Regions from separate parts of the Chryseobacterium sp. GW821-FHT04C04 genome, predicted to be linked through region 2. Evidence: riboswitches for the same ligand, from Rfam matches in the RefSeq annotation. Region 2 holds a riboswitch; each other region holds the start of a gene.
The links. Region 2 has a riboswitch for S-adenosylmethionine ahead of AC07UM_RS09930 (alpha/beta fold hydrolase). Riboswitches for the same ligand answer to the same signal wherever they lie in the genome.
Positions count from the first base shown of each region.

Region 1: linked by a shared signal. The riboswitch ahead of AC07UM_RS22065 (TonB-dependent receptor plug domain-containing protein) and the one ahead of AC07UM_RS09930 (alpha/beta fold hydrolase) in region 2 are both predicted to bind S-adenosylmethionine.
Region 3: linked by a shared signal. The riboswitch ahead of AC07UM_RS23350 (TonB-dependent receptor plug domain-containing protein) and the one ahead of AC07UM_RS09930 (alpha/beta fold hydrolase) in region 2 are both predicted to bind S-adenosylmethionine.

Region 1 is NZ_JBWKTO010000007.1:83,194-93,904, reverse strand. Features, by position in the region: gene AC07UM_RS22080 (hypothetical protein) at 1-584, opposite strand, end outside; gene prfA (peptide chain release factor 1) at 662-1,747, opposite strand; gene AC07UM_RS22070 (APC family permease) at 1,907-3,205, opposite strand; gene AC07UM_RS22065 (TonB-dependent receptor plug domain-containing protein) at 3,213-5,636, opposite strand; SAM riboswitch class I at 5,732-5,838, opposite strand; gene AC07UM_RS22060 (alpha-amylase family glycosyl hydrolase) at 5,914-8,751, opposite strand; gene AC07UM_RS22055 (T9SS type A sorting domain-containing protein) at 8,934-10,711, opposite strand, start outside.
Region 2 is NZ_JBWKTO010000003.1:6,868-17,578, reverse strand. Features, by position in the region: gene AC07UM_RS09935 (MGH1-like glycoside hydrolase domain-containing protein) at 1-1,804, opposite strand, end outside; SAM riboswitch class I at 1,993-2,099, shown strand; gene AC07UM_RS09930 (alpha/beta fold hydrolase) at 2,166-3,104, shown strand; gene AC07UM_RS09925 (ACT domain-containing protein) at 3,110-4,648, shown strand; gene AC07UM_RS09920 (O-succinylhomoserine sulfhydrylase) at 4,761-5,921, shown strand; gene AC07UM_RS09915 (four helix bundle protein) at 5,951-6,337, shown strand; gene AC07UM_RS09910 (homocysteine S-methyltransferase family protein) at 6,312-7,322, shown strand; gene AC07UM_RS09905 (fatty acid desaturase family protein) at 7,405-8,496, shown strand; gene metH (methionine synthase) at 8,498-10,711, shown strand, end outside.
Region 3 is NZ_JBWKTO010000009.1:87,462-98,172, reverse strand. Features, by position in the region: gene AC07UM_RS23370 (thiazole synthase) at 1-57, shown strand, start outside; gene thiH (2-iminoacetate synthase ThiH) at 67-1,185, shown strand; gene AC07UM_RS23360 (HesA/MoeB/ThiF family protein) at 1,333-2,043, shown strand; gene AC07UM_RS23355 (outer membrane beta-barrel protein) at 2,226-4,454, opposite strand; SAM-I-IV-variant riboswitch at 4,575-4,672, shown strand; gene AC07UM_RS23350 (TonB-dependent receptor plug domain-containing protein) at 4,966-7,710, shown strand; gene AC07UM_RS23345 (DUF5694 domain-containing protein) at 7,822-8,661, opposite strand; gene AC07UM_RS23340 (TonB-dependent receptor domain-containing protein) at 8,692-10,711, opposite strand, start outside.

The DNA of each region.
Region 1 (10,711 bases), on a different contig from region 2:
TCTTTAAGCTCGTATAGATTAAAGTTTTGATCTGTGGTTACTGTTTTATCAGCATTTTTAAAATCCTGAACTGCCTGAGTCAGATATTTTTTCAGATCCTCCACTTTTATTTTTTTCAGATCACCTTTTGGTCCGGAAGTTAGTTTTGATGGAACCAGGAAACTTACAGAATAGGTTATTTCTGCAATTTTTTGCCCTTCAACATATTCATTAGGAACTACTTTTACATCTTTAATGGTAAGTTTTCCTTTTTTAAAGTTATCAAACATGGCTCTGAAATAGTCTTCAGCTTCTTTTTTACATGCTGAACCTGTAGCTTTAGGAAAAGCAGACAAAAAATTCTCTACACTGCCGTTCATCACTTCTTGTGAAGTTTCTTTGAAGTTTACCTGATAAGCATCCTGCCCTTCTACTGTAGGCTTTAAATAATCATTAAGCTTTTTCAAAGTTTCTTCATCATTATTCACGAAAGTACCAAAGAACAGTTCAAAGGCTTCTTTAGGTTTCTTTACTTCAGTCTGTGCGAAAAGTTGCTGTCCCATCATGGTAAGCATCAGCAGCAAAATAATTTTGTAGGTTTTCATAGTATATTTTATGTTTTGTTATTTGGAAAGACAAAGCCCCTGAAGAATCAGAGGCTTTATTTGTATGTGTTCTAATCTTAGTAATTTTCTTCTTCTCCTTTCATTTTCTCTGCATTTTCTGCCATGATGACCGCATCAATCATTTCAGAAATATCTCCGTTCATGTAGGCATCAAGGTTATACATAGACTTATTGATTCTGTGGTCAGTAACTCTACCTTGTGGGTAATTGTACGTTTTAATTTTTGCAGAACGGTCTCCTGTAGATACCATAGATTTACGTTGTGCTGCAATATCTCCCTGCACCTTCTGTAATTCTATATCGTATAATTTTGTTCTTAGCATTTCCATTGCCAATTCACGGTTAGCCAACTGAGAACGAGCCTGTTGACAGACCACTACGAGCCCTGAAGGTTTGTGGGTAAGCTGAACTTTAGTTTCAACCTTGTTTACGTTCTGACCTCCGGCACCTCCTGAACGAGAAGTCTGCATTTCAATATCGGCAGGATTCAATTCAAAATCTACTTCTTCAGCTTCCGGAAGAACAGCGATTGTAATTGCGGATGTATGAACTCTCCCCTGAGATTCTGTTTCAGGGACACGTTGTACACGGTGAACTCCTGATTCAAATTTCATGATTCCGTAAACGCCTTCTCCTTCCACTTTCATAATCAGTTCCTTGTAGCCTTTTGCCGCTTCGTTGGAATCTGTAACTTCATGTCTCCATCCTTTTGTTTTGAAATACATGGTATACATTCTGTAGATATCTTCTACAAAAATAGCCGCCTCATCACCACCTGTCCCTGCACGTAATTCTACGATGATGTTTTTATCATCTGCAGGATCTTTAGGAATAAGCAATACTTTCAGCTCTTCTTCCAATCCGGGAATTTTAGCCTGAGCTTCCAATTTTTCTTCTTTAGCAAGATCTACCAGATCTCTGTCTGATCCATCAGCAATGATTTCATCAGATTCTTCAATGCTGTCAAGGGCACCTTTGTACTGATCGTAAACTCTTACAATTTTTCCCAAATCACTATATTCTTTGTTCAAAGAAGAATATTTTTTTTGGTCTGAAATGATATCAGGCTGTATAATAAGGTCTGCAACCTCATTATATCTTTGTTTTATAGCTTCTAATTTTGGAATTAATGATTTAGACATTGTAGAAATTTTGTGGGTGCAAAGATAAGAATTATTAATTCAAAATTAAAATTCCGAATCAGCATAAATTTTTGAGCATTAGGGATAAAGGGAGTAAAATGGCAAAAACACCCAATTACAAATTTGTTTATCCCACTTTATACGGGATTAAAACCGCCTCTAAGATCCTTTGGACAGCCTTCTGTCCACCAGATATAAAATAATTCCAACTGCGATAATTCCCAGTCCTATCAGGCTTTCTTTAGGATTATGAATAAATGTAAAGTAGAGAATATAAATACTGAACAGGAGAAAAACAGCAGGAAAAATATGGAAAGCGTTAGACTTAAAAATTTTTCTATCTTTTTTCTTCAGAAAGAATACGGTAGAAATAGCCAGACTTGCAAAAAGCTGTAAAATAAAAGCCGTGTACACGAAGATTTCTTTAAAACTTCCTGTCAGAATAATAATGGCCGCAATCACTGCATGCGCAAAAATAGCCCTTACGGGAATTCCTTTTTCATTGCCTGCGGATAATGGTTTCCAAATAGAGGTGTGTTTTGCAAAAGCCTGCGTTAATCTCGATCCTACCCATAAGTATCCGCTAATTGTAGCAACCAGTTGTAAAGCGATAAAAATATTGACAATTTTTCCAAAGGCAGGTCCCAGCATATTGACAGCTGCTTCTCCCATTACATCTTCTTTTCCTGCCAGTTGACTTACAGAAGCATGTTTCAGCATAATATAATTCACCAAAATATAGCTTACTGTCACGAAAACAGTTCCTATAATGAGTGATTTGGGAAGATTCCTCTGCACATCTTTTATTTCCCCGGCGATATAAGATGCCGAATTCCAACCCGTATAGGAATAGGTAACAAAAACAAGAGAGGTGGCAAAAGCCGGAAGCATGATCTCATTTTTCCAGTTGTCACTGAAGTTCAGACTATTTCCAATCTGTGGTGAATCTGAAAGCCCAACTCCAAGAATAACCAACACAATAATGAAGGTTATTTTGATGAAAGTAAAAAAGTTATGAAATCTGCTAGACGTTTTCAGGCTAAATGACAACGCAATCGCAACCAGAAAAATAGCTGCAATCGCAAAACCATTTCCAAAAGAATAATCAAATACGGAAAGGTATTTTGACATTGCCAATGCTGCAAGGGCCACAGGAGAAGAAAATCCAATAATCAGAGAAACCCAGCTTATCAGATATCCAAACAGTGGATGATAGGTTTCTTTTAGATAGATAAAATCGCCTCCGTTTCCTTTAAAGTGTGAGCCTAATTCAGCATAGCAAAAGGCTCCAAACAAAGCGAGAATTCCTCCAATACCCCACAGCAGGAAAATACTGTAGGTATTGGTAATATCGGATAACTGAAATCCCAGGGTGGTAAAAATTCCTGTTCCGATCATATTGGAAACGACGATGGCTGCAGCTGTTTTCCAGCCAATCTGATGCGAGGTAGTACTCATTTAATGATTAAAAATTAAAATTAAGCCTTCCGAAGAAATAATTCCCCAGCGTTCCCATCTGAACCGGTGCATATTTGAATACTCCATAGTATGAATTTTCATAAATCTGGCGATCCGGGAAGACATCAAAAATATTATTGGCTCCAACGGTAAAGTTGATACTTTTTGTGATATCATACCCAACGCTGATGTCGGTCACTACTTTTGGAGAGAACTCCTGAACTCCGCCAAAAGGATAACCATCTCTTATTACTTTGCCAAAATAGGTATTTCTTACGAGAAAATTGAACTTCCCGATTCCATAATTTAATCCTAATGATGCTTTTGTTTTGGGTGATAATGTTTCAATGATATTGATCTGATCCGGACCAAAGAATTCATTCTGAGGGGTTCCTAAGTTTTCCGGAAAATGGAAATCTGTAATTTTCGTTTCTGTATAGTTTCCGGCAAGATTAATATTTAAATTTCCTTTACCAAGTAGCCAGTCATAGGAAACAACCACATCTACTCCTTTCGTTTCTGTATCAACAGCATTGGCAAAGAATCTTCCGCTTTCCACCTTAAACTGGGCCAGCCTTGGATCTGTAATATTGCTGGTGATTACAATTCTGTCCTTCACTTTGATCCAATATCCATCTACGGCAATAGATAATTTATTCAAAGGGTGAAGGGTAAATCCTGCACTTGCGTTGACAGAAGTTTCCTGTTTGAGTTTATCAAATCCTAAAATTCTGGCAGCATCGCTATCATTCCTGAAGATCCCTTTGGTGACAATTCCCGATCCTGAAGTCGAAATATCGGCATAAGAATTATTAAAATACTGCTGCTGAAGTGAGGGCGCTCTGAATCCTGTTCCGACTGCTGCTCTTACTGCATAATTTTTCACAAATTCATATCGTACAGCGAGTTTTCCATTCAATGTATTTCCAAAATCTGAGTAGTTTTCAAATCTTGCAGCGGCATCAATATTCAGTTTTTTATCTAAATCATAGGAAACATCTGCGTATACTGCGGTCGAATGCCTGTCCTTCGTCAATGCATTGTTGGGAGAAAACCCAATGAAAGACTGTGATCCTCCTGCACCAAGTACCGTAGAACCTTCAGCAGCCACATTTCCATTGATGTCATATTGGGTGTAAGAAGCCTCATCTCCGGCCTTGATCTGGTATTGTTCAAATCTGAATTCTCCTCCGAATGCGATATTGAAACGATTTATATTTTTAGAAACATCAAGATTAACGGTATTTTGAAGGAAACTATGGGCTCCTGCATAAAAACGGGTTGGCGATTTTGCCCCAAGGGAAGCATTATTCGTATTGTTTACATTATAATTGAACGTATTGCTTCCGAAGGTATTACTCAGGTCGAATAGCCAGTTATTGACATTATATTTTGCGCCTACAGCATAAGACACATCATAGACCTGAGATCCAAGACTTGCCTGAAACCCGTTTGGGTAAATAGATGAAACGACATTAGATGTTTCGCTCGGAAGTCTTCTGAAACCAAAACCTTTTCCTTCTTTGATACTAAAACCTCCGAAAGAATACAGTTTAAAATTATCATTAAAAGGGTATTCTGCGTTGAAAAACAGCTGTCCCTGTCTAATCTGGGCATCTCCGATCTGAAAATTGAAATCATCACGCGTCAATCCTCGTTCTTTAATCTTTGCATCATCTGCAGCTCTTGCCGCTTCAGGATCATTTGCAAACGCATATGCAAAATTATCTCCGAAAATATCTAAATCATGATTTTGAGTTCTTGTTGTTTTTCCTCTATGGCTTAATTGTAGTGAAAGATTAATATAGCCGTCTTTCTTTCCTAATGAAGTTCCGTAATTGGCTCCGGCCTGATAAGTATCGCCATCATTTCTTCCGCTTACTCCATAAGTAAGACTTGCAGAGGCTCCGGCATTTTTCTTAAGAATAATATTGATCACTCCTGCGATAGCATCAGAGCCATATTGTGCCGCTGCTCCGTCTCTTAAGACTTCTATTCTATCAATTGCAATGATGGGAATTGTGCCAAGATCTGTTCCTACAGAGCCATTTCCTACGGTATTCTGATAGTTGACTAACGATGTAGAATGTCTTCTTTTTCCGTTTAATAATACCAAAATCTGATCTGGTCCCATTCCTCTTAAGGATACGGGATCAATATGTTCTGTACCGTCAGAAGCAGATTGTCTCACTGCGTTGAATGATGGGATCACATAGTTCAGGAGATCCTGAGCGGTCATTTGTGGAGAGCTTCTCTGGATCTTGTCAATATTGATAACATCTACAGGAACCGGTGTCTCAAGTTTTGTTCTTTTGACATTTCGGTTTCCGACAATGATAATGTCTTCGATTTGTTTTCCTTTCTCCTCATTCTCCTGAGCAGCTACCAAAATTACACTCAGCAAAAATACTGCTGTACTTAATTTTTTCATTTTTCGTTCTTGCCAATTAATAATAACATTCCTGCGAACCTTTTCGCAGATAAACAAGACTTCAAGAAATGGAATTCATATAAGAATATTGACTTCACTTATCTCCCCTTTCGGGTTGGAATTAGCACCTTTGCACTTTTTTGAATTGTACAGGTTGCTAAGGTTTCTTTGGGCCAAATCCCTCCACCTTTCTTGATAAATCTACCACAAAAGTAGACTATTTTTTTCAATATACAAAAAAGGCAAATCAGCTCTTCTGCCAATCTGCCTTTTTGTTTTACTTAACAATCATCTTTTGAATTGCGATTCCTGTTTCCGATTTTAACTGAACCAGATAAGTTCCTGGCGGATAATTGATTTTGGTTTCATAAGTCCCGTTTTCTTTATCAAGTCTGAATGAATCCAGCTTTTTACCGGTCATGTCAAAAAATAAAATCTCTCCGTTTTTTGCTTTGTTAAAAATTAATTTTGCGATCCCGTTTTGTATTGGATTATTAGCAATCTGAAGGGATAATTTATTAGCTGCGTGAGTATCCTTTGTTGACAAAGCTCCTGCATAATTTCCGAAAACCCTGTATTCTCCAGGCTGTAAAGTTATCGGAGCTGTTGTTGAAGCTATATTGGAAACACTGTCATCCATCAGATTCTGCCATTGACCTGTGTAAGGAAAGTAAGGAACAACATTTTGTGCAGAAGTAGTATAATTAGCCAATACCACCACATTCTTTATTCCGGTAGTAATGGTTGTATCATAGAGATAAATCCTGGTGATCAGTCCATCAGGATCATTCGTAAGATTATTGGATTCTATGCTGTATGTTTTAGATTTGAAAATCTGATGGGTATTTCTGATGTTGATTATTTTAGCCCATGTATCATACACTGCTTTTCTGTTTACATCCGTATCATATCCCAGAGTAAATGCAACTGGTTTCTCATCTGTTCTGCATCCGCTGTTGATCGTACCATCCGCACATCTGTTGATACTGAATTCGTATCCTAATTCTCCAAACTGCCAGATCATTTTCGGACCGGGAATAGTGAAGAATGTAGCTCCGAAGGTTTTCATTCTTTCAAGAGCCGTATTCAGATTTTTAACACTATAACCTCCATTCACTGCACCATATTCAAGGTTTTTAAACATGAGTCTTTCCTCATCATGACTTTCCCCATATCCCACTGCACTCATATTGGTAAAGCCATGAAGACTGTGATTCATACGGTCATAATTGCTGTTTTCCTTATATCCCATGGTATTTTGATTATAGGGATCGGTTTGTTTATTCCAAAGCATAACACCTTTTCCTTCTGCTATTCTGTAGTTGGCCCATTGCTGTTCTTCTGCATCTGTTCCCAGGTGTTCGAAAATCATATAAGAATTGGGATCAATAGCCCACTGCCTGTCTGCATAATGTTTCATAATGTCAACTCTGTCTTGTTGATAAGCATTGGTACAGGCTTCATCATTTTCAGAGCAGCTTTGGGTGAATCCTTTCGTCAAATCCCAACGGAATCCATCGATGTGATATTCTGTCAACCATTGCTGAAGGCATCTTTCAACGTAATATTGAGTTGAAGAACTTGTATGATTAAAATCGTTAAACACATTATAAGAGTGTTTGGGAACCTGATTGAAATAAGGGTTATCCGGAGCAACATTTCCATAACCGTCTCCATCAGGGTCTATATTCCAAAGTCTTACCAAAGGTGAGCGTCCTGTTGCGTGATTAAAGGCGACATCTAAAATCACCGCAATTCCGTTTTGGTGGCACAGATCCACAAATTCTTTGAATTTTTCAGGAGTTCCATATGCTTTATCCAATGCATAATGGAAGGAAGTATTGTATCCCCAGGAAAGATTTCCATCAAATTCCATGATGGGAAGCAATTCTATAGCATTGATCTTTAAATTCTTCAAATAAGAAATCTTGTTGATCAGTGACTGCCAGTTTTTTTCCTGAGTAAAGTCTCTTAATAATAATTCATATACGATCAGATCTTCTTTCGCAGGTCTTTGAAAATTGGTTACCTGCCAGTTATAAGCGGTTTGCCCTGTTTTAAATGTAGAAACTTCAAAACCTTGTCCTGCAGGGAATACAGGTAGATTTGGATAGGTAGAAGCCGAAATCCATGGATCGTCATAAGAAGATAAAATCTGTGGTGAATAAGGGTCTGCTACTTTTCTTAAATCATTGGTTCTGTATTGAAAAGAATATAATTGCTGAGGGGTCAGTCCGCTGAGTTCAATCCAGTAAAGATCAGGATTTGTGGTATCCTTTTTCATCAAATAGGCATCATTCACAGCCCAGTTGTTAAAGCTGCCGATAACATGCACAAAGTTTTTACCGGGAGCATACAATGCAAGCCCTACTTTGGTCTGATCTGTAGGATGATAATTAATCCCCTGTCGGATCCAGCTTGGAACCGCCTGAGTCACTACATTTCTCGGAATCTGCAGAATAAATGCCGCATTTTTGGAATTGGATCCCTGAGTTGCTGTAAGCTCCATATTAGCGTCTTCTGAAACCGTATAAGTATAAGAATAAGCTTGTGAAAGAGCTGAAGTTGAGTTCACAACAACTCCATTGGCTTTTAACTGGAAAGTAGTATTAACATTGGTAGTGGCTGTAATATTGATTGAATTTCCTGCCGGGACCGAGGTAAGACTGTTCGCCAGTGGATTTGTAAGGGTTAAGCTTAAAGTACCCACGTTGACAAATATATCCGGTGAGGTCTGATGTGCCCCTGTTTTATCTTTTAATAAAAAACCAAATCGTCCGATTCCTGTTCTTCCGAAGAAAGAAGTCGGAGTAAAAGCCAGGGAATAGGTATCTGTGGCTGCATTATAATTCAGTTTATTCAGGTCATTGGAATCGCTCCAGCTGCCATTGGTAGGACAGTTCTGACTGTTCTGATAATTGGTATCAAAAGACCAAGACCAGATATAAACAGCATTGTTGGAAATACCCCATGCGGATTCATCAATCTGGTCCCCGGGAATTGTCAGCGTAACAGCATCGGTTTCGTTGAATGGATTGGGTGTAATGGTATAGTTGATCTGCCCGAAAACGACCACGGTAATCAACAGAAAAACAAAGGAATAAAATTTTTTCATTATCTTATTTTTTATCGAATATAATATTAATTTTTATTCATCATCATTATTTTTGATCTGATATTTCATTTTAATGGGAAAAACAAATAAGAAAAAGGCTCATGAAAATTTCATGAGCCTCCCAATAAAAGTAATTGTAATGAACTATTTTTTATCTAACGAAATTCTTTGATAAGATCCGGTTAGTCTTTTATAATCTTTTTTGAAATGGATTGACCGTTCTTTAATTTTAATTCTACGATGTATAATCCTGAAGGCAGCTCGGTCATGTTGATCTGGTTATCCGAGAACTGTACATTCATTTTTTGCCCTACAGCGTTGATAATATTCACTTTTTCAATACCGGAATCTGCTTTTATCGTGAGTATCCCTTTTGTAGGATTGGGATACATTCCTACTACTGATTTATTCAGCTTAATATCCGAAGTTCCCAGAGAAGATGATGGCTTAATACATCTTACTGATGCCCCCTGTCCTCTCATGGCACCTGCTGAAGCATTAGCAATAGTAGTTCCTATATAAAGATATTTCCCTCCTGAACTCGAAGTGTCAGAACTCCAGAAGTATCCTCTTTGGCCTACATAAGTAAACTCGCCATTGCTTGAGCTTCTGAATCCTCCTGCCGGCAGTTTAAGATGACTTCCATAGGCTGTTGTAGGGTTTGCAATACTTTCAGCTCCTACCAGAGCAGCCCACTCTGCCTGAGAAGGCATTTTCCAGTCTGTCCCTATTGCTTTACAAGGATCTACTCCGGCAGATGCACTAACATCAGCAACGGAAGCTCCTGTCCATGTATCTCCACCTGAAAAACCTGCCCACCATGCTGGAGAACCTGCAATATAACCTCCTGCTGTTGCACTTGTTCCTTCAGGAGTATTAGGAGATGGAGCCTGTACAACCTGAGAGTTTCTAAGCTGGTGCCCATCATCCCATCTTCCCCATTGGAAAAGATCTCCATATGAATTCGCATCAGCCATTGATGAAGCAACCTGTGCACTTCCCAGATTCTGCTGAAGCCATATTTTTCCATCTGCACCCCTTACCGTAGTATAGGCAACCTGCTGACCGCGATACATAAAACTCACACAACCTACATCTCCCACATTCGATCCAGGATCTGTATTGCTGCATGTTTGTGGATTTAACGTTAAAGAGATTCTTTTAACTTTTGTAGTATTGTCAGAATAAGCCAGAACAAGGTAATTGTGTGCTTTATCTATGGCAAGATCATTGTATTTTGCTTCACCATCAGAAACGAAGTCACCTCCAAAAGGAACCCAGTTTTGTGAATCATCTAATTTATAGACTGTATTTCTCAGGAAATTATCATTTTCAAAACGGCTGGCCACCACATAAGGTTTCCCGGATTCTGTTACGGCTAAAGCAACATGCTGTACACTTCCTGCTGAAAAATTGGCATTTCCAACCTGCACCCAAGAGTTTCCGTCAAACTTTTTAACATTTACCTTTCTTCCTCCTCCTGAGTTTGAAACATAGGCAACATAGATTTTATTAGCTCCATCTAAAGCGATATCAGCATTATACTGTTCTCCTGATGAAGAAGCATCTACAGCCGCCCCACCTACTAAGTTCCAGTCTTGTGAGGAACTTGCATCCGTACTGTTTTGATATACTTTTAAACCTCCGGAAACATTGCATGTATACACTTTATTATTGGTTCCGATGACCATTTCAGCAAATTCAGCACCTCCTGAAAAGCCTGCATTTCCTACCTGCTCCCATGTACCGCCAAAATATCTTTTGACAGTCCCCTGACCATAGGATCCATAAGTGAATATAATATTGTCAGAAGATACTGCGGAAGCCTGATAGTTAACAGGGCTATCTGTAGCGTTAGGAAGCTGAGACCATAAAGATCCTGTAAAGAGATGTACTTCCATTCCGGAGCCTGGATAACCAATCTGGTTGGTATAATAGATGCTGTTTCCGTTAGGACTTA
Region 2 (10,711 bases):
AACCTTTTGTTCCTTCACCCAGATTTTCCATAGCCTCAGCGATATAAAGATAATGTTCGAAAAACTTGATCGCCATATCCTCATATACCTGATAATATTGGGCAAGTTCCATGGCAATACGCATCATATTTAATGCATACATCGCCATCCAGCTTGTTCCGTCTGCCTGCTCAAGATGCTGACCGTCCTTTAATTCCATATTTCGGTCAAAAGCTCCAATGTTATCAAGACCAAGGAAGCCGCCTCCAAAAATATTTTTACCGTTTTTATCCTTTCTGTTAACCCACCATGTAAAATTTAGCAACAACTTCTGGAAAACTTTCTCTAAGAATAGCAGATCCGGCTTGCCATTATTTTTTTCATCAATCTTAAAAACACGGAAGCATGACCATGCATGTACAGGAGGGTTCACATCGCTCATGTTCCATTCATAAGCAGGAAGCTGTCCGTTAGGATGCATGTACCATTCTTTGGTCAACAGTAAAAGCTGTCCCTTGGCAAATTCTGCATCGATGATTGAAAAAGGGACACAGTGAAATGCCAGATCCCAGGTGGCATACCATGGATACTCCCATTTATCAGGCATAGAAATAATATCCTTATTGTGGAGATGATTCCACTCTGTATTTCTTACATATTCGTTGAAATTTCTTGGTGCTTCAAAGTTGGGATCACCTTTCAGCCATTTTCCGATATTGTAATGATAGAACTGTTTATTCCAGAGGAGTCCGGCAAAAGCCTGTCTCTGAACATTTCTTTCATCTTCATTTACAGTATCGTTCTGAATTTCGTTATAAAACTCTTCAGCTTCAGCTTGTCGGGTATTGAAAATATGATCAAAACTGTTAAAAGGTTCATCCGTTTCTTCAGGACACAATCTGAATTCAAAGACTTTTGATTCTCCTCCACCGATAATCTCATCAATCAGAAAAGAAGCTTTTGTTCCTCTTTTTTCAGGATTTACGGTATCTCTCTGATGAATAATAAAATCATTGATTCCATCTTTGAAATAAGCATTCTCTACTTTGGGAGCTCCGTAAAGTTTTGAAGTATTCGTTTCGTTATCACAAAATACACTTTGTGCATTTGTATTTCGGGAATAAAGCTTTTTAATCGATATACTGTCATGACCAATATTGATACTTCCGTCATGAGAAGCATTAACCTCTCCTTTATAAGTATTGTATCCCCATTTCCAGTTATTTCTGAACCAGACTGTAGGAGCTACCAGAATAGAAGCCTCACGCTGGCTTCGATTACAAACGGTGACTCTTGCTAGGATATCGTTGTGATCTGCTTTACAGTATTCAATGAAAATATCGAAATACTCGTCATTATCAAAAATTCCGGTGTCGAAAATCTCATACTCCGGTTCCTTTTTGCTGCGTTTTCCGTTTTCTGTAACAAGATCATCGTAAGGAAATTCATTAATTGGATATTTATACACCATCTTCATATAGCTGTGGGTAGGTGTATTGTCCAGATAATAAAAGATTTCTTTGATGTCTTCACCATGATTTCCCTGAGGATTGCTCAACCCAAAGAATCGTTCTTTTATCATTTTATCTTTCCTGTTCCAGAACGAAAAAGCAAAACAGAAAAGCTGCTTTACATCAGAAATTCCTGCAATTCCTTCCTCTCCCCAGCGGTAAGCATAGCTCTCGGCATTATGATGATTGGTAAAATTCCATGCATTTCCATTGGGGCTGTAATCTTCACGTACATTTCCCCACTGGCGGTTGCTTACATATGGTCCCCAGTTTTTCCATTTAGTATCTTGTAATCTTTCTTTTTCAACGGTCATATTTCATCATTTTTCAATACGAAGTTAGTTTTTTTGAGAAGTAATTCCAATTTTTTTCATCTGAATAATTATTAATATAGCCTTGAAATACTTGTATTTAAGGGCTGTTTTAAATATTAAAATAATTTTTTTTTGAAATTAAAAGAAAAGAACTACCTTTGCATCATTCGTTCATTTAAATATTGAAAATGTTATCAAGAAAGGTTGAGGGATTAGACCCTATGAAACCTTAGCAACCCTTTGCGCAAGCAAAGAAGGTGCTACGTTCTACCAATTTATTTTGGACAGATAACTTACTGAAGTTCTTTTCAGCCATTTCCTGTGGCATTTTCAATTGTATTTGTAGTAAAATATAATAGAATTGAAAACAGAACTAAACTATATTAATCTTTCGTATCAGACTTATTCTCAAAAGGAATATCATATCTCATTAAGCTATCAGCTTTTTGGGAAAAATCTGTTTACAGCACCCATCATTCTAATCAACCATGCTCTTACCGGAAACTCAAATGTATCGGGAGAAAAAGGATGGTGGAAGCAATTGGTGGGAGAGAATCAGCTTGTTGATACGAATCAATATACTGTTCTGTGTTTCAATATACCCGGAAACGGTTATGATGATTTTTTAATTGAAGACTATGAAGACTTCACCCCTTCAGATATCGCTGCGATATTTCTGAAAGGGCTTGAAGCTTTACATATCAAAAATATATATGCCATTATTGGAGGCTCTCTTGGAGGGGGAATTGCATGGGAAATGCTTGCGAAGCAGCCGGATCTTGCAGAAATATTTATTCCCATAGCCTGTGATTACAGAACACACGACTGGCTTCATGCTCAATGTCTGGTTCAAAAGTTTTTATTGAATGATAAAGATGAACCATTACAGAAAGCGAGAATTCATGCGATGCTCTGTTATAGAACTCCACAATCACTCAACGATAGATTTCAAAACCAATATAATCAGGACAAACAACGCCTGGAATCAGAAGACTGGCTGGTTTACCACGGTAATGCATTAAACGAAAGGTTTAGTTTAAAAGCATACAAATTGATGAATCATCTCTTGATGAATATCAATGCTGAAGAGAAAGCACTGGAGAGGATCGAAGCACGAATGCACATGATCTCCGTAGATACAGACTTATTCTTCCCGGCTTCTGAAATCCGAATGTGTTTTGAAAACTTAAAAGAGAAAAATAAGGATGTTTCTTATCACGAGATCCAATCTATACATGGGCATGATGCCTTCCTAATGGAATATCAACAATTAAATAATATCATAAAAAACATTTTATAGAAGTAATGAAAAATGCTAACGAAATAAAATTTTTGAAAAACAGATCAATCATTAAATTTGAAGGAGAGGATTTCCTCGGAGAAATCGGGATTGACGGAAGAATTTTTAAAGCGCTTACTTTAGCGCGTATCAGTGTAGGAGTAATTTCTCAACAGGCCATAGAAAACGGAATTTCTATTTTGGTTCAGGAAATTGATGCAGAAAAAGCAGTAGCTTGTCTTATTGATGAGTTTGAAGCAGAAAGAAAATCTGGAAAAGTTTCTCAGATCTATAGTATCAATAATGTTTCTGTAATCGGTTTTGTAGCAGAAGATTTCAATAAAGTCTTTGCCGAACTGGCAAGAAATAATGTTTTCCCATTATTGCTGAATCAGGTAGCAGGAGAAAACAGAGTTAATATCGTAGTGACTTCTTCACAGGATGAAAAAACAAAAAATATCATAGAATCTGAAATTTTCAAAAAACCAAAGACGGTTCATCTGGCAATTATTGGTCACGGAAATGTAGGAAAGACATTAATACAGCAGGTACTTGAATCTGCAGAAGAAATTAAGAAACGTAAAAAAATAGACCTTAAAGTAGTTGCAGTAGCCAATTCAAAGAAAATAGCCTTCAACAAAAAAGGATTCGATGCCAATTGGGGCGATGAGGTTTTGACAGCAGAACATCCGTCGAATGTAGAAGAACTTATTAATTTCTCTAATGAAAATCAACTGGAGAATCTTATCGTTGTGGATAACACAGCAAGTAAAGATTTTGTAAAGAACTATCATGCTTTGGCAGAAAACGGATTCGATCTGGTTTCTTCCAACAAAATTTTCAATACCCTTCCCATTGAAGAGTATAGAAAACTAAGATATACGTTGAGCAAAAATAACAGACGTTATCTGTATGAAACCAATGTTGGAGCTGGTTTGCCGTTAATTGATACGATCAAATTATTACACCTTTCAGGAGAAAATATCACAAGAATCAAAGGAGTATTCTCAGGAACACTGAGCTATGTATTCAATAATTTTTCTTTGAGGGATGATAAATTTTCAACCATCATCAACGAAGCTTTGGAAAAAGGCTATACAGAACCGGATCCGAGAGAAGACTTATCCGGAAATGATGTAGCAAGAAAACTATTGATTTTAGCAAGAGAGCTAGACCTGATCAATGAATTCGGTGATATTAATATCCAAAACCTTGTCCCGGAAAGCTTACTTGAAGTTTCAAAATCAGAATTTCTTTCAAGATTGGATGAACTGGATGAAGAATACCAGAAAATTAAAGAAAATCAGGAGCCTGGTCATGTGTTGAGATATGTGGGTGATTTACATGGTGACTTGCAGAAAGATAAAGGTGAATTGGATGTGAAATTGATTTCAGTTCCTGCAACTTCAGCATTAGGACAGTTAAAAGGTTCCGATTCTATCTTTGAAATTTATACAGAAAGCTATGGAGAAAATCCAATCGTGATTATGGGAGCCGGAGCCGGAGCGCAAGTAACTGCTAGAGGAGTATTCGGAGATATTTTAAGAGTAAGTGAAACGAAATAATATTTAACGTAATAATCTACCAATTTGGCAGTGTAACCATAACGGCAATTGTCCTTCTGGGCATCGCGAAGAATCTGATGGCTACACTGTGAAATTGATCAATTAAAACTATATGGAAAATTTTGAAACATCAGCAATAAGAACCCAGACTGAAAGATCTCAGTTTGACGAGCATTCCACACCATTATATCTTACCTCCAGCTTTATATTTCAGGATGCAGAAGATATGAGAGCAAGCTTTGCAGAAGAAAAACCTAAAAATCTATACAGCCGTTTCTCTAATCCGAATGTGACAGAGTTTACTGATAAGATTACTAAGATGGAAGGTGCAGAAGCCGGGTATGCCTTTGCAACAGGAATGGCAGCCATCTATTCTACATTTGCTGCACTCCTGAATGCCGGAGATCATATTGTAAGCTGTCAGTCTGTATTCGGATCTACACACACTTTGTTTACCAAGTATTTCCCGAAATGGAATATTGAAACTTCTTATTTCAAAGCGGAAGATGCTCAGAATGTTGAAAAATATATTCAACCCAATACAAAGATATTATACCTTGAAACTCCCACCAATCCAGCGATTGAAATTCTGGATCTTGAGTTCTTCGGGCAGATCGCCAAGAAACATAATCTTATTTTCATTGTAGATAACTGTTTTGCAACACCTTATCTTCAACAGCCTGTCAAATACGGTGCGGATATCGTTGTACATTCAGCAACGAAACTGATTGACGGACAGGGAAGAGTGCTAGGAGGAATAGCAGTAGGAAAAGAAGACCTGATCAGAGAAATTTATCTTTTTGCAAGAAATACAGGACCTGCATTGTCTCCTTTTAATGCATGGGTATTATCAAAAAGCCTTGAAACACTAGCTATCCGAGTGGAAAAACACTGTGAGAACGCATTGAAAGTAGCTGAATTCTTAGAAAGTCATCCTAATGTTGAACTGGTAAAATATCCTTTCCTGAGATCCCACCCGAGTTATGAAGTAGCTAAAAAGCAGATGAAGCTTGGTGGAAATATCGTAGCGTTTGAAATAAAGGGAGGAATTGAAGGCGGAAGAAACTTTTTAGACAAGATACAAATGTGTTCACTGTCCGCCAACCTGGGTGATACAAGAACGATCGTTACCCATCCGGCATCCACTACACACTCCAAATTGTCAGACGAAGAAAGAAATGAAGTAGGGATTACAGCAGGGCTGGTTCGCTGCTCAGTAGGATTGGAAAATGTAGATGATATCATCGCAGATCTGAAACAGGCTTTAGGTTAGTTAATCGTTGACAATTTATAGAGAGCCCAATGGATAGAAACTACAAAGAATTAGCAATTTGGAGGGAAGGAAAAAAGTTGGTTCATTTAACTTATATCCTTACTGCAAATTTTCCTAAAGAAGAATTTTTGGCTTTAACAGGCCAAATAAGAAGAATGACAACTTCAGTTTCGTTCAATATAACGGAAGGAAGTAGAAGAGAAGTTTCTGAAGATACTTTACAGTTTCTGCATATTGCTGGAAACTCTCTCTATAAAATGGAAACTCAATTCCATTTTGCTTCAGACCAGCATTTTATTTCTAAAGAAGATTTTGAAATCATCAATAAACAAATCCTCTTATGCAAAAAACTGGTCAGCGGATTTATAAACTATTACAAATTGATAGAAAATGAAAAACTCAGAACAATTATATAAAGCTTTATCCGAAAGAATATTAATTCTTGACGGTGCAATGGGAACCATGCTTCAGAGATATAAGTTTGAAGAAGAAGACTACCGTGGAGAGCGTTTCAAAGATTGGGAGCATCCTGTAAAAGGAAACAATGACCTGCTTTCTCTTACACAGCCCCAAGCTATTGAAGAAGTTCACAAGAAATATCTGGAAGCCGGGGCTGACATTATTGAAACCAATACGTTTTCAGGAACTACGATCGCGATGGCAGATTATCACATGGAAGATCTGGTATATGATCTGAACTATGAGTCTGCAAAGATTGCCAGAAAAGCTTGTGACGAATATACAGCACAAAATCCTGATAAGCCGAGATTCGTAGCTGGATCTATAGGGCCAACGAACAGAACGGCAAGCTTAAGCCCCGATGTGAATGATCCAGGATATAGAGCGATCACTTTTGAAGAGTTGAGAGTAGCTTACAAACAGCAGTGTGAAGCTTTGCTGGATGGAGGTTCAGATATCCTTTTGGTAGAAACCATCTTTGATACATTGAATGCGAAAGCAGCTTTGTTTGCTATTGATGAATTGCAGGACGAAAGAGGAATAAAAATTCCAATCATGGTTTCAGGAACCATTACAGATGCTTCAGGAAGAACATTGAGCGGGCAGACGGCAGAAGCTTTTCTGATCTCAGTTTCCCACCTGAATTTATTAAGCGTAGGTTTCAACTGTGCATTGGGAGCAGATCAGCTGACTCCTTATCTTGAAACTCTGGCTCACAATTCAGAATTCTATGTTTCAGCTTATCCGAATGCCGGTCTACCGAATGCTTTCGGAAAATATGATGAAACTCCTGAAGATATGGCAAGACAGATCAAAGAATATGTGGAAAAAGGACTGATCAATATTATCGGAGGATGCTGTGGTACGACTCCGGAACATATTAAAGCGATCGCTGATCTGGTACAGCAATACCCGCCAAGGAAATTGAAGGAATTTGTATGATTTGATAGATTTTTTTAATTAAAATCAAGAATGAAGGCTGAATTATAAATGTTAACTTTAAGTAAACCATAAAGTTAACTATATGGAAAAGCCAATTTACTTAAAAGATTCAAAGGATGTCAGACTATTTAATGAGCTGAGAAAGAAAGTGAACCAAAGAGTAGAAAGCATTTCTGAGAATAGGGATATCTACATTCAGATCAAGGCGGTTGTTCTGCCGCTACTCTATATCGGGTTATATTTTCTTGCCGTTTTGAATGCAGAGAAGCATTGGATCTACATTCTGAGTTTTGTTTTAATGGGGATTTCTCTGGTTTTGATTTATTTAAACCTAATTCATGAAGCGGCCCATAACAATATCTATAAAAGTAAAAGACTGAATGGGCTGGTTCTGCATATTTTTGATTTTATAGGAGCCAATTCCTATATCTGGAAAAAAAGACATATCGCAAGCCATCATGCTTATCCGAATGTAGATGGATGGGACACAGATATAGAACAAAGCGGATTACTTTTAATTGTACCGTGGATCAAAGCGAAAGGGGTACAGAAGTATCAGGATAAGTTTTTCTTTTTAGTATATCCGTTGTATTTGTTCAACTGGATGTTTATAAGAGACTTTAGAGACTTCTTTGATAAGGAAAGAGTGATCTTGAAAACCCAGGGAAAAATACCCGTTATTGAAAAAGTTAAAATGATAAGCTATAAACTGTTCTATTTCTTTTATCAGATTGTGGTTCCTGTTGTGTTCTTTAAAGTATCAATGGGTTTAGCTTTAGGAGCGTGGTTTTTACAGGTTATATCAGCAAGTATTTTTGCATTGTTTGTTTTATTGCCTTTGCATCCCCTTCCTGATAATGCCTTTCCAAAATTAAATAAAGAAAAAGGTCTTCCATTCAGTTGGCTTCGTCATCAGTTTGAGGTGACCAATGATTTAAAAGAAAATAACTGGTTAGTAAGAAATGTGTTGGGGAATTTCAATTTTCATGTAGCCCATCACCTGTTTCCCAATTACAGTTATATGTATTACAATGAGATCACAGAGGAGATTGAGGAATTTGCTAAAGAACATGGTTTAGCATACAAAAGATTTCCACTGATTACAGCTTTAAGTAAGCATAGGGATTTATTGAGGCAGAATGCCAATAATGCCTACTATATTTTAGAAGAATAAAATGAAATATTTAAGATTATCAGGCCTTGAGCCTCTTATCATAACGCCGGAGAGTAATTTCATCAATGTTGGTGAAAGGACTAACGTTGCCGGCTCCAAAAAGTTTTTAAGACTGATCAAAGAGGAGAAATTCTCTGAAGCATTAGATATTGCCCGCCATCAGGTAGAAGGAGGTGCCCAGATTCTGGATGTCAACTTCGATGATGGTTTGATTGATGGTAAAGCATCGATGATCAAATTCCTGAACTTAATTGCCTCCGAACCGGATATCGCAAGAATTCCGATCATGGTAGATTCTTCCAAATGGGAAATCCTGGAAGCTGGTCTTCAGGTAGCTCAGGGAAAATGTGTAGTGAATTCGATCAGCTTAAAAGAAGGTGAGGAAGAATTCATCAAACATGCCAAAGCCATTAAAAGATATGGTGCAGCAGTTATTGTAATGGCATTTGATGAGGTAGGGCAGGCTGACAGTTTTGAACGCAGAATTGAAATTTCAAAACGTTCCTATGATATTCTGGTAAATCAACTTGGTTTTCCTGCAGAAGATATCATTTTCGACTTAAATATCTTTCCGGTGGCAACAGGAATGGATGAGCACCGAAGAAATGCCATCGATTTTATTGAAGCGACACGCTGGGTAAGACAAAATCTTCCGTATGCATCCGTGAGTGGGGGAGTGAGCAATGTTTCATTCTCTTTCCGTGGAAATGATACCGTGAGAGAAGCTATGCACTCCGTATTCCTTTATCACGCTATTCAGGCAGGGATGAACATTGGTATTGTAAACCCTGCCATGCTGGAAGTTTATGATGAGATTAATAAAGAATTGCTGGGACTTGTAGAAGATGTAATACTTGATAAAAGAGAAGATGCTACAGAAAGACTTCTCGACTATTCGGAAAAACACAAATCGGTCAAAAAAGAAAAGACCGAAGACTTAGAGTGGAGAAACAATCCATTACAGGAAAGAATTACCTATGCTCTGGTAAAAGGAATTGACCGCTTTATTGAAGAAGATGTAGAAGAAGCAAGACAAGTAGCTGCAAAACCACTTCATGTTATTGAAATTAATCTGATGACCGGAATGGGAGTAGTAGGAGATTTATTCGGAAGCGGAAAAATGTTCCTGCCACAGGTAGTAAAATCGGCAAGGGTAATGAAAAAAGCAGTGGCTTATTTACAACCTTACATTGAAGCTGAAAAAGACGGATCAAGGCCGGCTAATGGAAAAATTTTAATGGCAACCGTAAAAGGAGACGTTCATGATATTGGTAAAAATATTGTGAGCGTTGTTTTGGGTTGTAACAATTATGAAATTGTTGACCTTGGAGTGATGGTTCCTGCTGAAAAGATCATCCAGACAGCTATTGCAGAAAAAGTAGACGTTATTGGGTTAAGCGGATTGATCACACCAAGTTTAGATGAAATGGTATATATCGCATCTGAATTGGAAAGACAAAATTTAGATTTTCCTTTATTAATCGGAGGAGCTACTACTTCAAAGGCACATACCGCAGTGAAAATCGATTTAAAATATAAAAATGCTGTCGTTCACGTGAATGATGCTTCACGAGCTGTAAACGTCGTAAGCTCATTATTGGGTGACAGAAATAAAGAATATGTTTCGGATTTAAAGAATGACTATTCCGATTTCAGAGAAAAGTTCCTGAACAGACAAGTGGATAAAGATTATGTTTCTATTGAAGAAGCAAGAGAAAACCATTTTAAAATTGATTGGGAAAATGAAGATATTTTCACTCCGAATACTATAGGAATAAAAGTAATCGAAAATCAGGATCTGCAGGAGCTTCTTCCTTTCATCGACTGGTCACCATTTTTCAGAAGCTGGGATTTACACGGAAAATATCCAAATATCTTAGAAGATGAGGTCGTAGGTGCTCAGGCTAAAGAATTATTCAAAGATGCTCAGGTTATTTTAAAGAGAATTCTGGATGAGAAACTGTTGACAGCAAAAGCCATCTTCGGAATCTTTAAAGCCAATTCCAATGAATCTGATGATATCTTAATTTTTGATGAGGATAATAATGAGCAGGCTAAGTTTCTGACCTTAAGACAGCAGGCTCAGAGATCAAAAGGAAAAGACTATCTGGCTCTAAGTGATTTCATTGCCCCTCAAAGCTCTGGAAAAACTGATTACGTGGGAGCATTCTGTGTAACAACAGGATTTGGAACCGATGAATTGTCCAGTGAATAT
Region 3 (10,711 bases), on a different contig from region 2:
GCAATAGCCAACCATGCCGAAGCTTCAAGTCCCCTCACGTCATTTTTATTTGAATAAAACAAAATCATGAAAAGCTTTAAAGATGTTTTTGAAAACTATCAATGGGATGAGGTAAAAAATAAGCTTGAAAAAGTAAGTCTGTCTGATGTAAGTTATAGTCTTCAGAAAAAGAATAAGACGCTTGATGACTTTCTGAATCTCCTGTCACCAGCCGCTTCTCAGGAACTGGAGCTGATGGCAAGAATGACGCAGATGCTTACCCAAAAACGATTTGGAAAAACCATTCAGCTCTATGCCCCGCTGTATCTCAGTAATGAGTGTCAGAATATCTGTACCTATTGCGGATTCAGTCTTGATAACCAACTGAAGAGAAAAACGCTTTCTGATACGGAACTGATGATTGAAGCATCAGTATTGAAATCAATGGGAGTGAATCATGTATTGCTGGTAAGCGGAGAAGCCAATAAAATTGTAGGAGTTCCCTACTTTCAGAATGCTGTCCGATTGTTAAAACCTCATTTTTCCCATATTTCCATTGAAGTTCAGCCATTAATGGAAGAAGAATACAGGCTGCTTCATGAAGAAGGAGTACATTCCGTGTTGGTTTATCAGGAAACTTATCATCAGGACGTTTACAGAGAATACCATCCGAAAGGTAAAAAATCGAACTTCCATTTCCGGCTGGAAACTCCGGACCGTATAGGACGTGCAGGGATTCATAAAATCGGGCTGGGAGTTCTCCTTGGACTTGAAGATTGGAGGGTCGATAGTTTTTTCAACGCCTTACATATTGATTATCTTCAGAAACAGTACTGGAAAAGTAAGTTTTCCGTTTCCTTTCCAAGGCTCAGACCGGCAGAAGGAATTATAGAACCCAATTTTATTATGAAAGACAAAGATCTGCTTCAGCTGATCTGTGCCTATAGAATCTGGAATGAAGACCTGGAAATCTCTATTTCTACGAGAGAAAATGAAGTTTTCAGAAATAATATTATATCACTGGGAGCAACAGCTATGAGTGCAGGATCGAAAACAAACCCGGGAGGCTATGCTGTAGATAAAGAATCCCTGGAACAGTTTGAAACCAGTGACGAACGTAGCATGGAGGAAATCAGGCTCATGATCAAAAAATCGGGTTACGATCCTGTGATGAAAGACTGGGATTCTGTGTATAGTGGATTTTAAAATTTTTAAACCATTAAGAAATTTGAAGAGGTGAAGGTTATTTAAGAAAAATCGAAGATTTTTAAGACACTATCTTTTTTTGAAGCGAAGCTCAACTTAACTTTCCTTAAAACTTAAAGAATCTTAATGGTTCAATTATCATAAAGTATGAAAAAAGAAGATCATTTTTCACGGTACAGCCGGCAGATATTTATCGAAGAAATAGGGCTGGAAGGACAAAAGAAAATAATAGATTCCAAAGTTCTCGTTATTGGTGCAGGAGGATTGGGAAGTCCTGTTATACAATATCTGGCTGCTGCGGGAGTGGGTACTTTAGGCGTTGCAGATTTTGATGAGGTGGAACTTCATAACCTGAACAGACAAATTATTCACACTGAAAATAGAGTAGGTTTATACAAAGTAAAAAGTGCAGAGACATTTGTGAAAGAACTCAATCATCAGGTTACATTCATCGGAATTGAAGAAAAAATCAATGAAGAAAATGTTGAAGAAATCCTTTCTCATTATGATGTTATTGTTGATGGTTCAGATAATTTTTCTACAAGATATCTGGTGAATGATACCTGCATGAAGCTAAAGAAAACTTTGGTTTACGGAAGTATCTTAGGATTTTCAGGACAGGTTTCTGTGTTTAATCATAACGGAAGTAAAAATCTGAGAGATATTTTCCCTGAACCGCCTTTCGATGAGGATATACCAGATTGTGACAGCCTTGGTGTGCTGGGAGCTCTTCCAGGAATGATAGGCAGTATGATGGCTCTTCAGACGTTAAAAATTATCACGAATCTTCCTGTGAGTGTTAATCAGCTGACTTTGGTAGATACGCTGAACTGGAGATTTCAGACGATAGATTTTTGATGTAAATATAAATGGTAATATCACTACTATTTTCACAAATAACACCATTTTAATATCAATAGGAACGGGCTTTAGCCCGTTTTACTTTTATAAAACCATCCTTCGGCTTTAGCCAAAACTTATCTAAATAAAAATAGGCGTAAATCATTTTACGCCTATTTTTATTTTATTACAAAGAAGAATTATTGTGCCTGCTGCATTACACCTCCGTTATCTTCTTTTTTAGTCTGGTTCAGGATATTCGGATCCTCTTTTGCCAGTTTATTTCTTGTTGGAATTTTATAGTTGATGGAAAATCCGAAATTTCTTGTATCATATTTGCTGCTGATCAATACCGGAGTTCCTGATGGCGGATTAGAACGCACCTGCATCATCTGTCCGTTGAAGATGTCATTCGCAAAAATAGAAAGCGTCAGACGGTTGTTCATAAATTTCTTCGTCAACGTAAGATCAAGCGAGTTGTTGAACGGTTTTTCGGCAGTGAAGTAGAAATATCCTGCTTTTGGAGTCAGATAGCTATAATTGGCTGTCAGTTTGATGTCTTTAGGCAAGATAATCTGCGTCATGATATTGAAAATCCAGAACCCTTTATTGTTCAGGTTGTCAATTTCATGTTTCTGATATCCAGCATATAGGTACATGAAGTTAATTTTATCGGGATTAAAATTAAATTTCATGATTTCGCTAAAAGGCTTGCTGAAAATCATAAAAGGAACCGGTAATCCAACGTTGAAGTTGTGAATTTTCATATTCGAAATATTTACCTGTTCATTGAAGAGTTTTCTTCCGTCTTTTCTGATAATCTGTGCTACCTGATTGCTTGCTGAACTTACGCTATAGCCAATGAATGCATAATCAAAAGCTGATATTTTTAATTCATAATTATCAAAAATAGTCGGCTGTAGATTCGGGTTACCGTTCACTTCCGTACTTGGCCCGGAGAATGTCACGTTATTGGGGTTCAAGGCAGAAATACTTGGTAAACTGATTTTTTTGTTGTAATTCGCAGCAATATAAACCTGGTTCATCATGTTATACTGTACGCTTGCATTTGGGAAAAGCTTAAATTTATTGAAAGGAATCAAATTAGCTTCCACCAGCTTTGCATCTTTGTCGAAGAATCTTGTTACTCCTGTAATATCATAATTTTCAGCACGAGTACCCAATGTGAAGTCAAACTTTTTCAGTTTAGCCTGAAATTCTAAATAGGTTGAAGCCGTCTGTCTCTGATATTCAAGATTGGTTAGCCCAAAACTTTCCGTATCATAATCCTGCCTTTCATATAGGCCTCCCAGGCTTATTTTTCCACCATCAAGAAGCTTAATGGGTTGAGCATAATCTACCTTGAAGTTGGTAATATTCATCACGGATTTATTGTTCAGAATATCTTTTAATCCATTCGTAGGACTATTGATTGGCAGGTTTGGAGCTGCTGCAAATGTCCCATCCTGAAAGAAATTGTCCTGAGCAAACTTACTGTCAGATCTTGTATACCCCAACTGGAAGTCCAGTTTTTGAGATTTGTCTGCAAAACGCTTCTGATAGGTAACCACCGCTTCCTGTCTCAAGCTATTGGTATGAGCTACATCCGAAGAAGTATAAAAAGCTTCTTTTAAATCTTTTGGATTATTCTGAAAAGGTAAATCTCCATGACCGTTACTTAAAGTGTAGTTGTCATTATTATTGTGATAAATATCGTAGTTTACTAATAATCTGTCTTGCCCTAAATCAAAAGTCAATCCTGATTTTGCAAAATATCCACGCCCATATCTGTCGGTATGACTTGTTAACAGTTCATCCTGCTGGCCGTTCAGCATACTTTCACGGTAATTCTGCCCTACGTTCAGCTGCCATCCGAAATATTTATTTCTGGCATTTAAATTAACAGAATTCGTTGTTCTGTTTCTATATTTATCGTAATTCGTGAAAGAGTAATTCCCTGAATACGTAGCGGTTAAATATTTATTAGCGTTTTTGTTGGTAATGATATTCATGATGGCACCTCCGGAAGTCGCTGGAAATTCAGCACCGGGCTGGGTGATCACTTCAATTCTTTCTACAGAATTGGCTGGCATTCCTTCAAGAAAAGAGTTCAATTCATTAGAGGTGATATTCAAAGGTCTTCCGTTCAGATATACATCCAGGATTTTTCCCTGATACATCATCCCTGCAATATCTGTTGATACAAGCCCCGGAAGTTTTTTGATTCCTTCCAAAACGTTTCCATTATTCAGCTGTGGCTGTTCGGAAAAATCAAAAATTGTACGGTCTGCTTTTTGCTCAACGGCTTTTTTAGTTTTGGTGATGACTACACCTTCAATTTGCTTTTCTTTATCAGCAGTATTGTTCTTTTCTTGTGAGAAGACCAGCATAGAACTTACCAATGATAAAGCGAAGATAGTTTTTTTCATAATGTTTTTTACTGATATCCGGTTAGACGCTGAAAAAGATAAATTGTTACGCTAAAATGTTGAAAATCGAAAAATTAAGCCAAATATTTTTTTATTTACGAAATAATTATATCTTTGTCAGGTAATTATCAAGAATCTCTAGATGGGATAGCAACCTGCAAAAACAAGCAAGGTGCTGCAATCGATAAGCCGGATCTTCCGGAAAAAATGTTTATCATTCTATCATTACCCCATCTTGAATTTTTGTTTTAAAGTTAAAATCAAATGTTTAAAGACAAGGGAAATCACCTTACATCAATTATTTTTTATGCCTCGGATCATGAAGTGAGTCTTCATTATTCTGATATGTTCTCATGCCATTTCTATATGCGCATGTGTTGTTGTTTCTAGTCTTTTCTATTTCTAAAAAATAATACAAACATTTCGAGCATCTATGGTAACCTTACAATTTAAGGCTACAGGATTTTTTTGCTCAAAAAACAATTTTTAACAACAAAAAATAAACAACAAAATGCATAATTTCAAGAAAAAAATCTTTGTTCCTTCTATTGCGCTTATCTCTACATTTTATTATGCGCAGACAGATACTTTACAATCTAAGAAAATAGATGATGTGGTTATTCTTGGATCAAGAGGTTCCGGAAGATCACTGACCGATACACCCGTTCCGGTGGATATCATTAATATTTCTAAAATTTTAAAACAAAGTCCAACTAACAATATCAGCCAGGCTTTAAATTATATTGTACCTTCATTTTCATCCACCTCTCATACGGTGAACGATGGAACTGATTTTGTAGATCCAGCCCTTTTAAGAGGACTGGGTCCGGATCAGGTGTTGGTTTTACTCAATGGAAAAAGAAGATATCAGTCTTCATTGATTAATGTTACCCTTACACCAGGAAGAGGATCTGTGGGAACCGATCTAAATGCTATTCCGGCTTTTGCTTTGGAAAAAATAGAGGTTTTAAGAGATGGAGCTTCTGCTCAATATGGTTCTGATGCCATTGCAGGAGTCGTTAATCTCGGACTAAAAAAGAGACTGGGGCTTTCCGGACAGGTATTTCTGGGAGGATATGCTTCTCCTGTTACCAATAATTTTTCCGGAGGAGTAGATGGGCAGACTATTTCTGTAGACCTTAACTATGGTGCTAAAATTGGAAAAACAGGATTTATTAATATTACAGGTTCTGCACAATACCGAGATCCTTATTCCAGAGCGGGAGTAAGGGAAGGTGATATTTTCAATGCTTATAATGCCATTAATTACAGAGCATTGCAGGATGGCGTTAATATTGACGGTCTGTATAAAAATATCACCAATACTTCCAATACTCAGCAGATTATTAATACCGTTAAACAGTATGCCGCTAAGGTAAATTATTTTGGAACTGCTTTTCAATCTCAAATTTCGGGAGCAAACAGCATTTCCGATCTTCAAAAAATATTGGGTCAAGATTTTACATCACAGGAACTTAATTACAGAGGATTGGAGAGAAAAGATTTCAGCCTCAGAGCGGGGCAGTCCAAATTACAGTCGGGGCAGCTCTTTTTCAATTCTGAAATTCCTGTGAATGATGATTGGAAAGTTTACTCATTCGGTGGCTACAGTTACCGTCTTGGAAATGCCGGAGGATTTTACAGACTTCCGAATACAGAAAGAAACATCAATGCTGTTACTCCCAATGGATATCTTCCTCAGATTGAAGCAACAGTAAATGATTATTCTCTTGCTGCCGGAATTAAAGGGAAATGGAATGGCTGGAATGTGGATCTCAGCAATACTTTTGGAAAAAATACCTTTGGTTTTGGAGTTGTGAATACATTTAACGCTTCACTTACAGACAGCTCTCCAAGAACTTTTGATGCCGGAGGATCTGAGTTTTCACAAAATACCGTTAATCTGGATTTCTCCAAAAAATATGATGTGCTGAAAGGATTAAACCTTGCCTTTGGTGCTGAATACCGACATGAAAACTATAAAGTGAATGTCGGAAAAGAAAACTCTTATGCTTCTTATGATATTTATGGGCGTGTGGTAACGGCTAAAACCCCTGAAAATGAAAAAGTAACCGACTTCTTCGGAAATATTAGACCTGCAGGAGCACAGGTTTTTCCTGGGTTTAGTCCTGAAAATGCTGTTTCAGGAAACAGAAACAGCGTTGCCGCATATGCCGATGCAGAGCTGGAAGTTACGGACGGATGGCTGCTGGAAGGAGCCTTACGATATGAGAATTATTCAGACTTCGGGTCTACATTCAATTATAAAGTGGCCACCAATGTAAAGCTGGCTCCCAATCTAAACTGGAGAGGTGCTGTTTCTACAGGATTTAGAGCGCCTTCTTTAGCCCAAATTTATTATAGTTCCACTTCTACATTGATTCAGCAGGGAAAAACTACACAGGTGGGAACTTTCAGAAATAATTCTGAAGCAGCACAGGCATTGGGTATTCCAAAATTAAAACAGGAAACTTCACAATCCTACAGCACAGGAATCACATGGAAAATTCCGGCATTAAGTCTTACTTTCACAGCAGATGCTTATTTAATAAAGATTAAGGACAGAGTGGTGCTGACAGATCTTTTCTTCCGCCCTGATGGTAATTTTACGCCAGGTTCAGATCAGGCAGTTTTGCAAAGTGCTTTTGATCTGGCAAGGGCTAGCGCTGCCAACTTTTTTGCCAATGCGGTGGATTCTCAGACGAAAGGGCTGGATATTACTATTTCTCAGAATTCAAAGATTTCATCAGGGGTTTCTTTGGAGAATAATTTGGGAATCAATTTTAATCAGACCAAAAGAATCGGAGATATTCATGCGTCGCCTAAATTGGTAAGCCAGATTGATAATTATTTCTCAGAACCGAACAGAGTATATTTTGAAGAGGCGGTACCTCGCGTAAAAGCGACCTTATCCAATATTTTAAGAGCTTCCGGTTTTACCTTCCTGCTGCGTAATTCTTTCTTTGGTAAAGTGACTGATGCGGATGTTTTAGATGCTAATTTTGATGGTGTGACAGGAAGTACAGAGCATTTTATTCTTAATAGCCGCTTTGTAACAGATTTATCCGTAGGATATGATTTTAATAAAAATATTTCCGCAACGATCGGAAGCAATAACATCCTGAATATTCTGCCGTCTAAAAGTCCGAACATCAGTTCATTAACGGCCGATAACCAGTTTGTATATTCCAGACAGGTTTCCCAGTATGGGATAGGAGGAAGGTTCTTGTTTGCAAGAATCGAATTTAAGTTCTGATAGATAAAGATTAAATATCTTAATAAAAAAACAGAGAGCTTATCTCTGTTTTTTTATTCTATTACACCATAAAGAATGAATTTTCTATGAGAGTGATTATTTTAATTTTATTTATTTCAGTGAAGAAAATTCAATAAAATCATATTCGGCGGAAGAAGAGAAAAGCTGTCTGAGTACTGCTGCATGACCATTTCCTGCTATCACAAGAATTCGGTCTTCGCTGTTATGAGGAATTTTTTGAATATTGCGGAACATTCTCAGATTTCTGCTGTACCAATACAATGCAAGCATGTCTGCCCCATCAAATTCTCTAAGTTTAAAATCTCCACTTAGGTACGCTCCATATCCATACTGATGACTTTCTTTAGAATTCATGTACGTAAATGTGTCTAAAAGCGATTTGAAATTTTTCGGTTCAGAGCTTTTAAAGAAAGCATTAAACTGGTTGGAGATCAGGTCATCACTGCTAAAATCATAATCTTTGCTGAGGTTGTTAAAAAATGTAGAATCTGTTTTTCCAAATTTTGTCTGGAGATCATTCCAGATCGATTCTGCATCTATACTGAACAGTTCTTTGATTTTTAGTTCATTGGCTATTCGCATAGCAAGCTGATAACGTTCATCTCTTTCTTCTCGGTGTTTTCCTTCACTGTACTCCTTCAGTTTTTGATTTGCATTCCAGTTTGGCCAGGCTTCTATCGCAATTTTTGTAGGCTTAAACTTTTTGATGTACTCTACAAGTTCAGTAACTTCCTTTGCTGTTTTGGGAGACAACACGTCTATCTGGTCTTCTTTTTTTGTTTTATGAGCGTCAAGATTAGGATACTCAAAATGGAAAGAACCTACCACCAGGACTTTAGTCTTTGGATTTTGAAAATAATCGGAGGCCTTTTTCTGAGCAAAAATGGATGCTGATAAACATAGTAAGAAAATATAAATAAAGGTTTTCATAGTATTGCTTTTTTTTTTTTGGTTTAAAAATTATTGTGCACGGTTTTTTTCTTCAAAATTGACCGCTCTGTTATTTGCTTTTACTTTCTGATTTCCAAAGGTATAAGTAATGCTGAGTGTCATTCTCCTGGCATCCCAATAGTTGTCAAATGTCTGGGTGTTATCCGTAAAATACATCTCTCCTTTATATCCGGACTGTTTAAAAATATCACTCACTGAAAGATTGACCTGGAGTGCTTTTTCCACAAAATTCATTTTCACTCCTGCATCCAGGCTAGCCCTGTTTCTTGAAGAAGAAAATCCATCTCTGGAAGGAAGATTATTCCAGTAGTTGACAAATAAGAGGAATGTTTTAGCTTTGTTCAGCTGGAAAGTATTGTTGAGGGAGTAATAGAATGACTGTCCGCTTTTAGGAACCAAGTTAAATCTTGTAATTTGAGTCTCATTATAGCTGAATGAAGTTGAGATATTGCTTTCCCATATTTTGAAAAAAGTATCCGTATAATTGAAATTGATCCCATAATTATCCTGATTATAATAATTCTCAAACGTGCTGGTAAGGTCAATTCCGTTCAGGAATGAAATCTGGTCAAAATTATTGGTTGTTCTCTGGTAATACAAATTGGCGGAAAATTTACTTTTAAAGATATAATTGAACTCTATATTATGATTAAAAGACGGCTGCAGGCTTGGGTTTCCGGAATAGTAAGTGTTCGGATTAGAATACCATCGAAACGGATCTAAAGCCCGGAAATAGGGACGGTTGATTCTTCGGGAATAATTAATGCTGTACTGATTGTTCTCATTGGCTTTATATGACAAATAAGCTGTTGGGAAAAACTTCCCATAATTGTTCTCAGATTTAGACTGTGTAGTAGGAGAGAAACCGCTGGTTTGTGAATATTCATAACGAAGTCCCGCTTTGATAGACCATTTTTCACCAAGGTCTTTGCTGGCACTGATATAAACTGCATAGTTTTTCTCATGATAATCAAAAAGATTACTCTTAGAAGGATCTATGGTATAATTTCCATTCGTAAGATTAAAATACCCGATATCTGAATTATTGGAAAACTGGCTGTATTTTGCCCCGGTTTCCAGCTGAACTTTTTTGAAATTTAATGTTAAATCCCCCTGTCCGGAGTAGATCTTATAATCTACAGAAGAAAGATTTCTCACGATCTGCGCTGCATTGTTGGCAAGATTTCTTGTTGTAAAATTAACTTCCGTAGCAGGAAGAGTTCCATAATAATTGGCTCCGAAGCTTAGCTTATGCTCCCCGAATTTCTGATCAAAATACAGGTTCAGCATTTGTGAGGTGAAAGAAGAACGGTGTTTAGAATCCGTATCCGTTTGTAAAGTGGAAGTGCTTCCGGTGAAATAGTTTTGTGTGGAATAGATATCCATATTAGTATGCCCCTTTGTTATATCATATACTAACCCAATATTGGTGGTTTTAGAAAGGGAATAATCAAAATTGGCATTTACACCAAGCCCGTCATTCATATCCCGTCTTTCATCCCTGCTGATTGAGGAGTTCTGGCCAATTATATTATAATTTTCTACTGATCTTTTATCTCCATCATAACCCATAAGCTTTATGGAACTTTTAATTTTTTCATTCTGATAATTGATTCCTGCCACACTACTGAAACCGGCATATGTTTTTTGAGTATAATTGGTCGTCAGATAGCCGTTCCATCCAAGATTCTGATTCTTTTTGAGAAGGATATTAATAATCCCACTGTTTCCCTGTGCTTCATATTTGGCGGGTGGAGTGGTAATCACTTCAATTTTCAATATATTTTCAGAGCGAAGGTTTTTCAGATAATTGATCAGTTCAGATCCGGAAAGATTAAGCATACGGTCATTTACCATTACAGAAACTCCATTTTTACCGGCAATGGAAAGAAGACCCTTGTTTTCATCCACCTGCAATAGAGGAGTACCAGCCAGAACTTCAATCCCGGAACTTCCCTGTGAAAGCATAGAATTCTGAACATTGTAAACAAGACGATCCACTTTACGCTCTACCAGAACTTTTTTACCA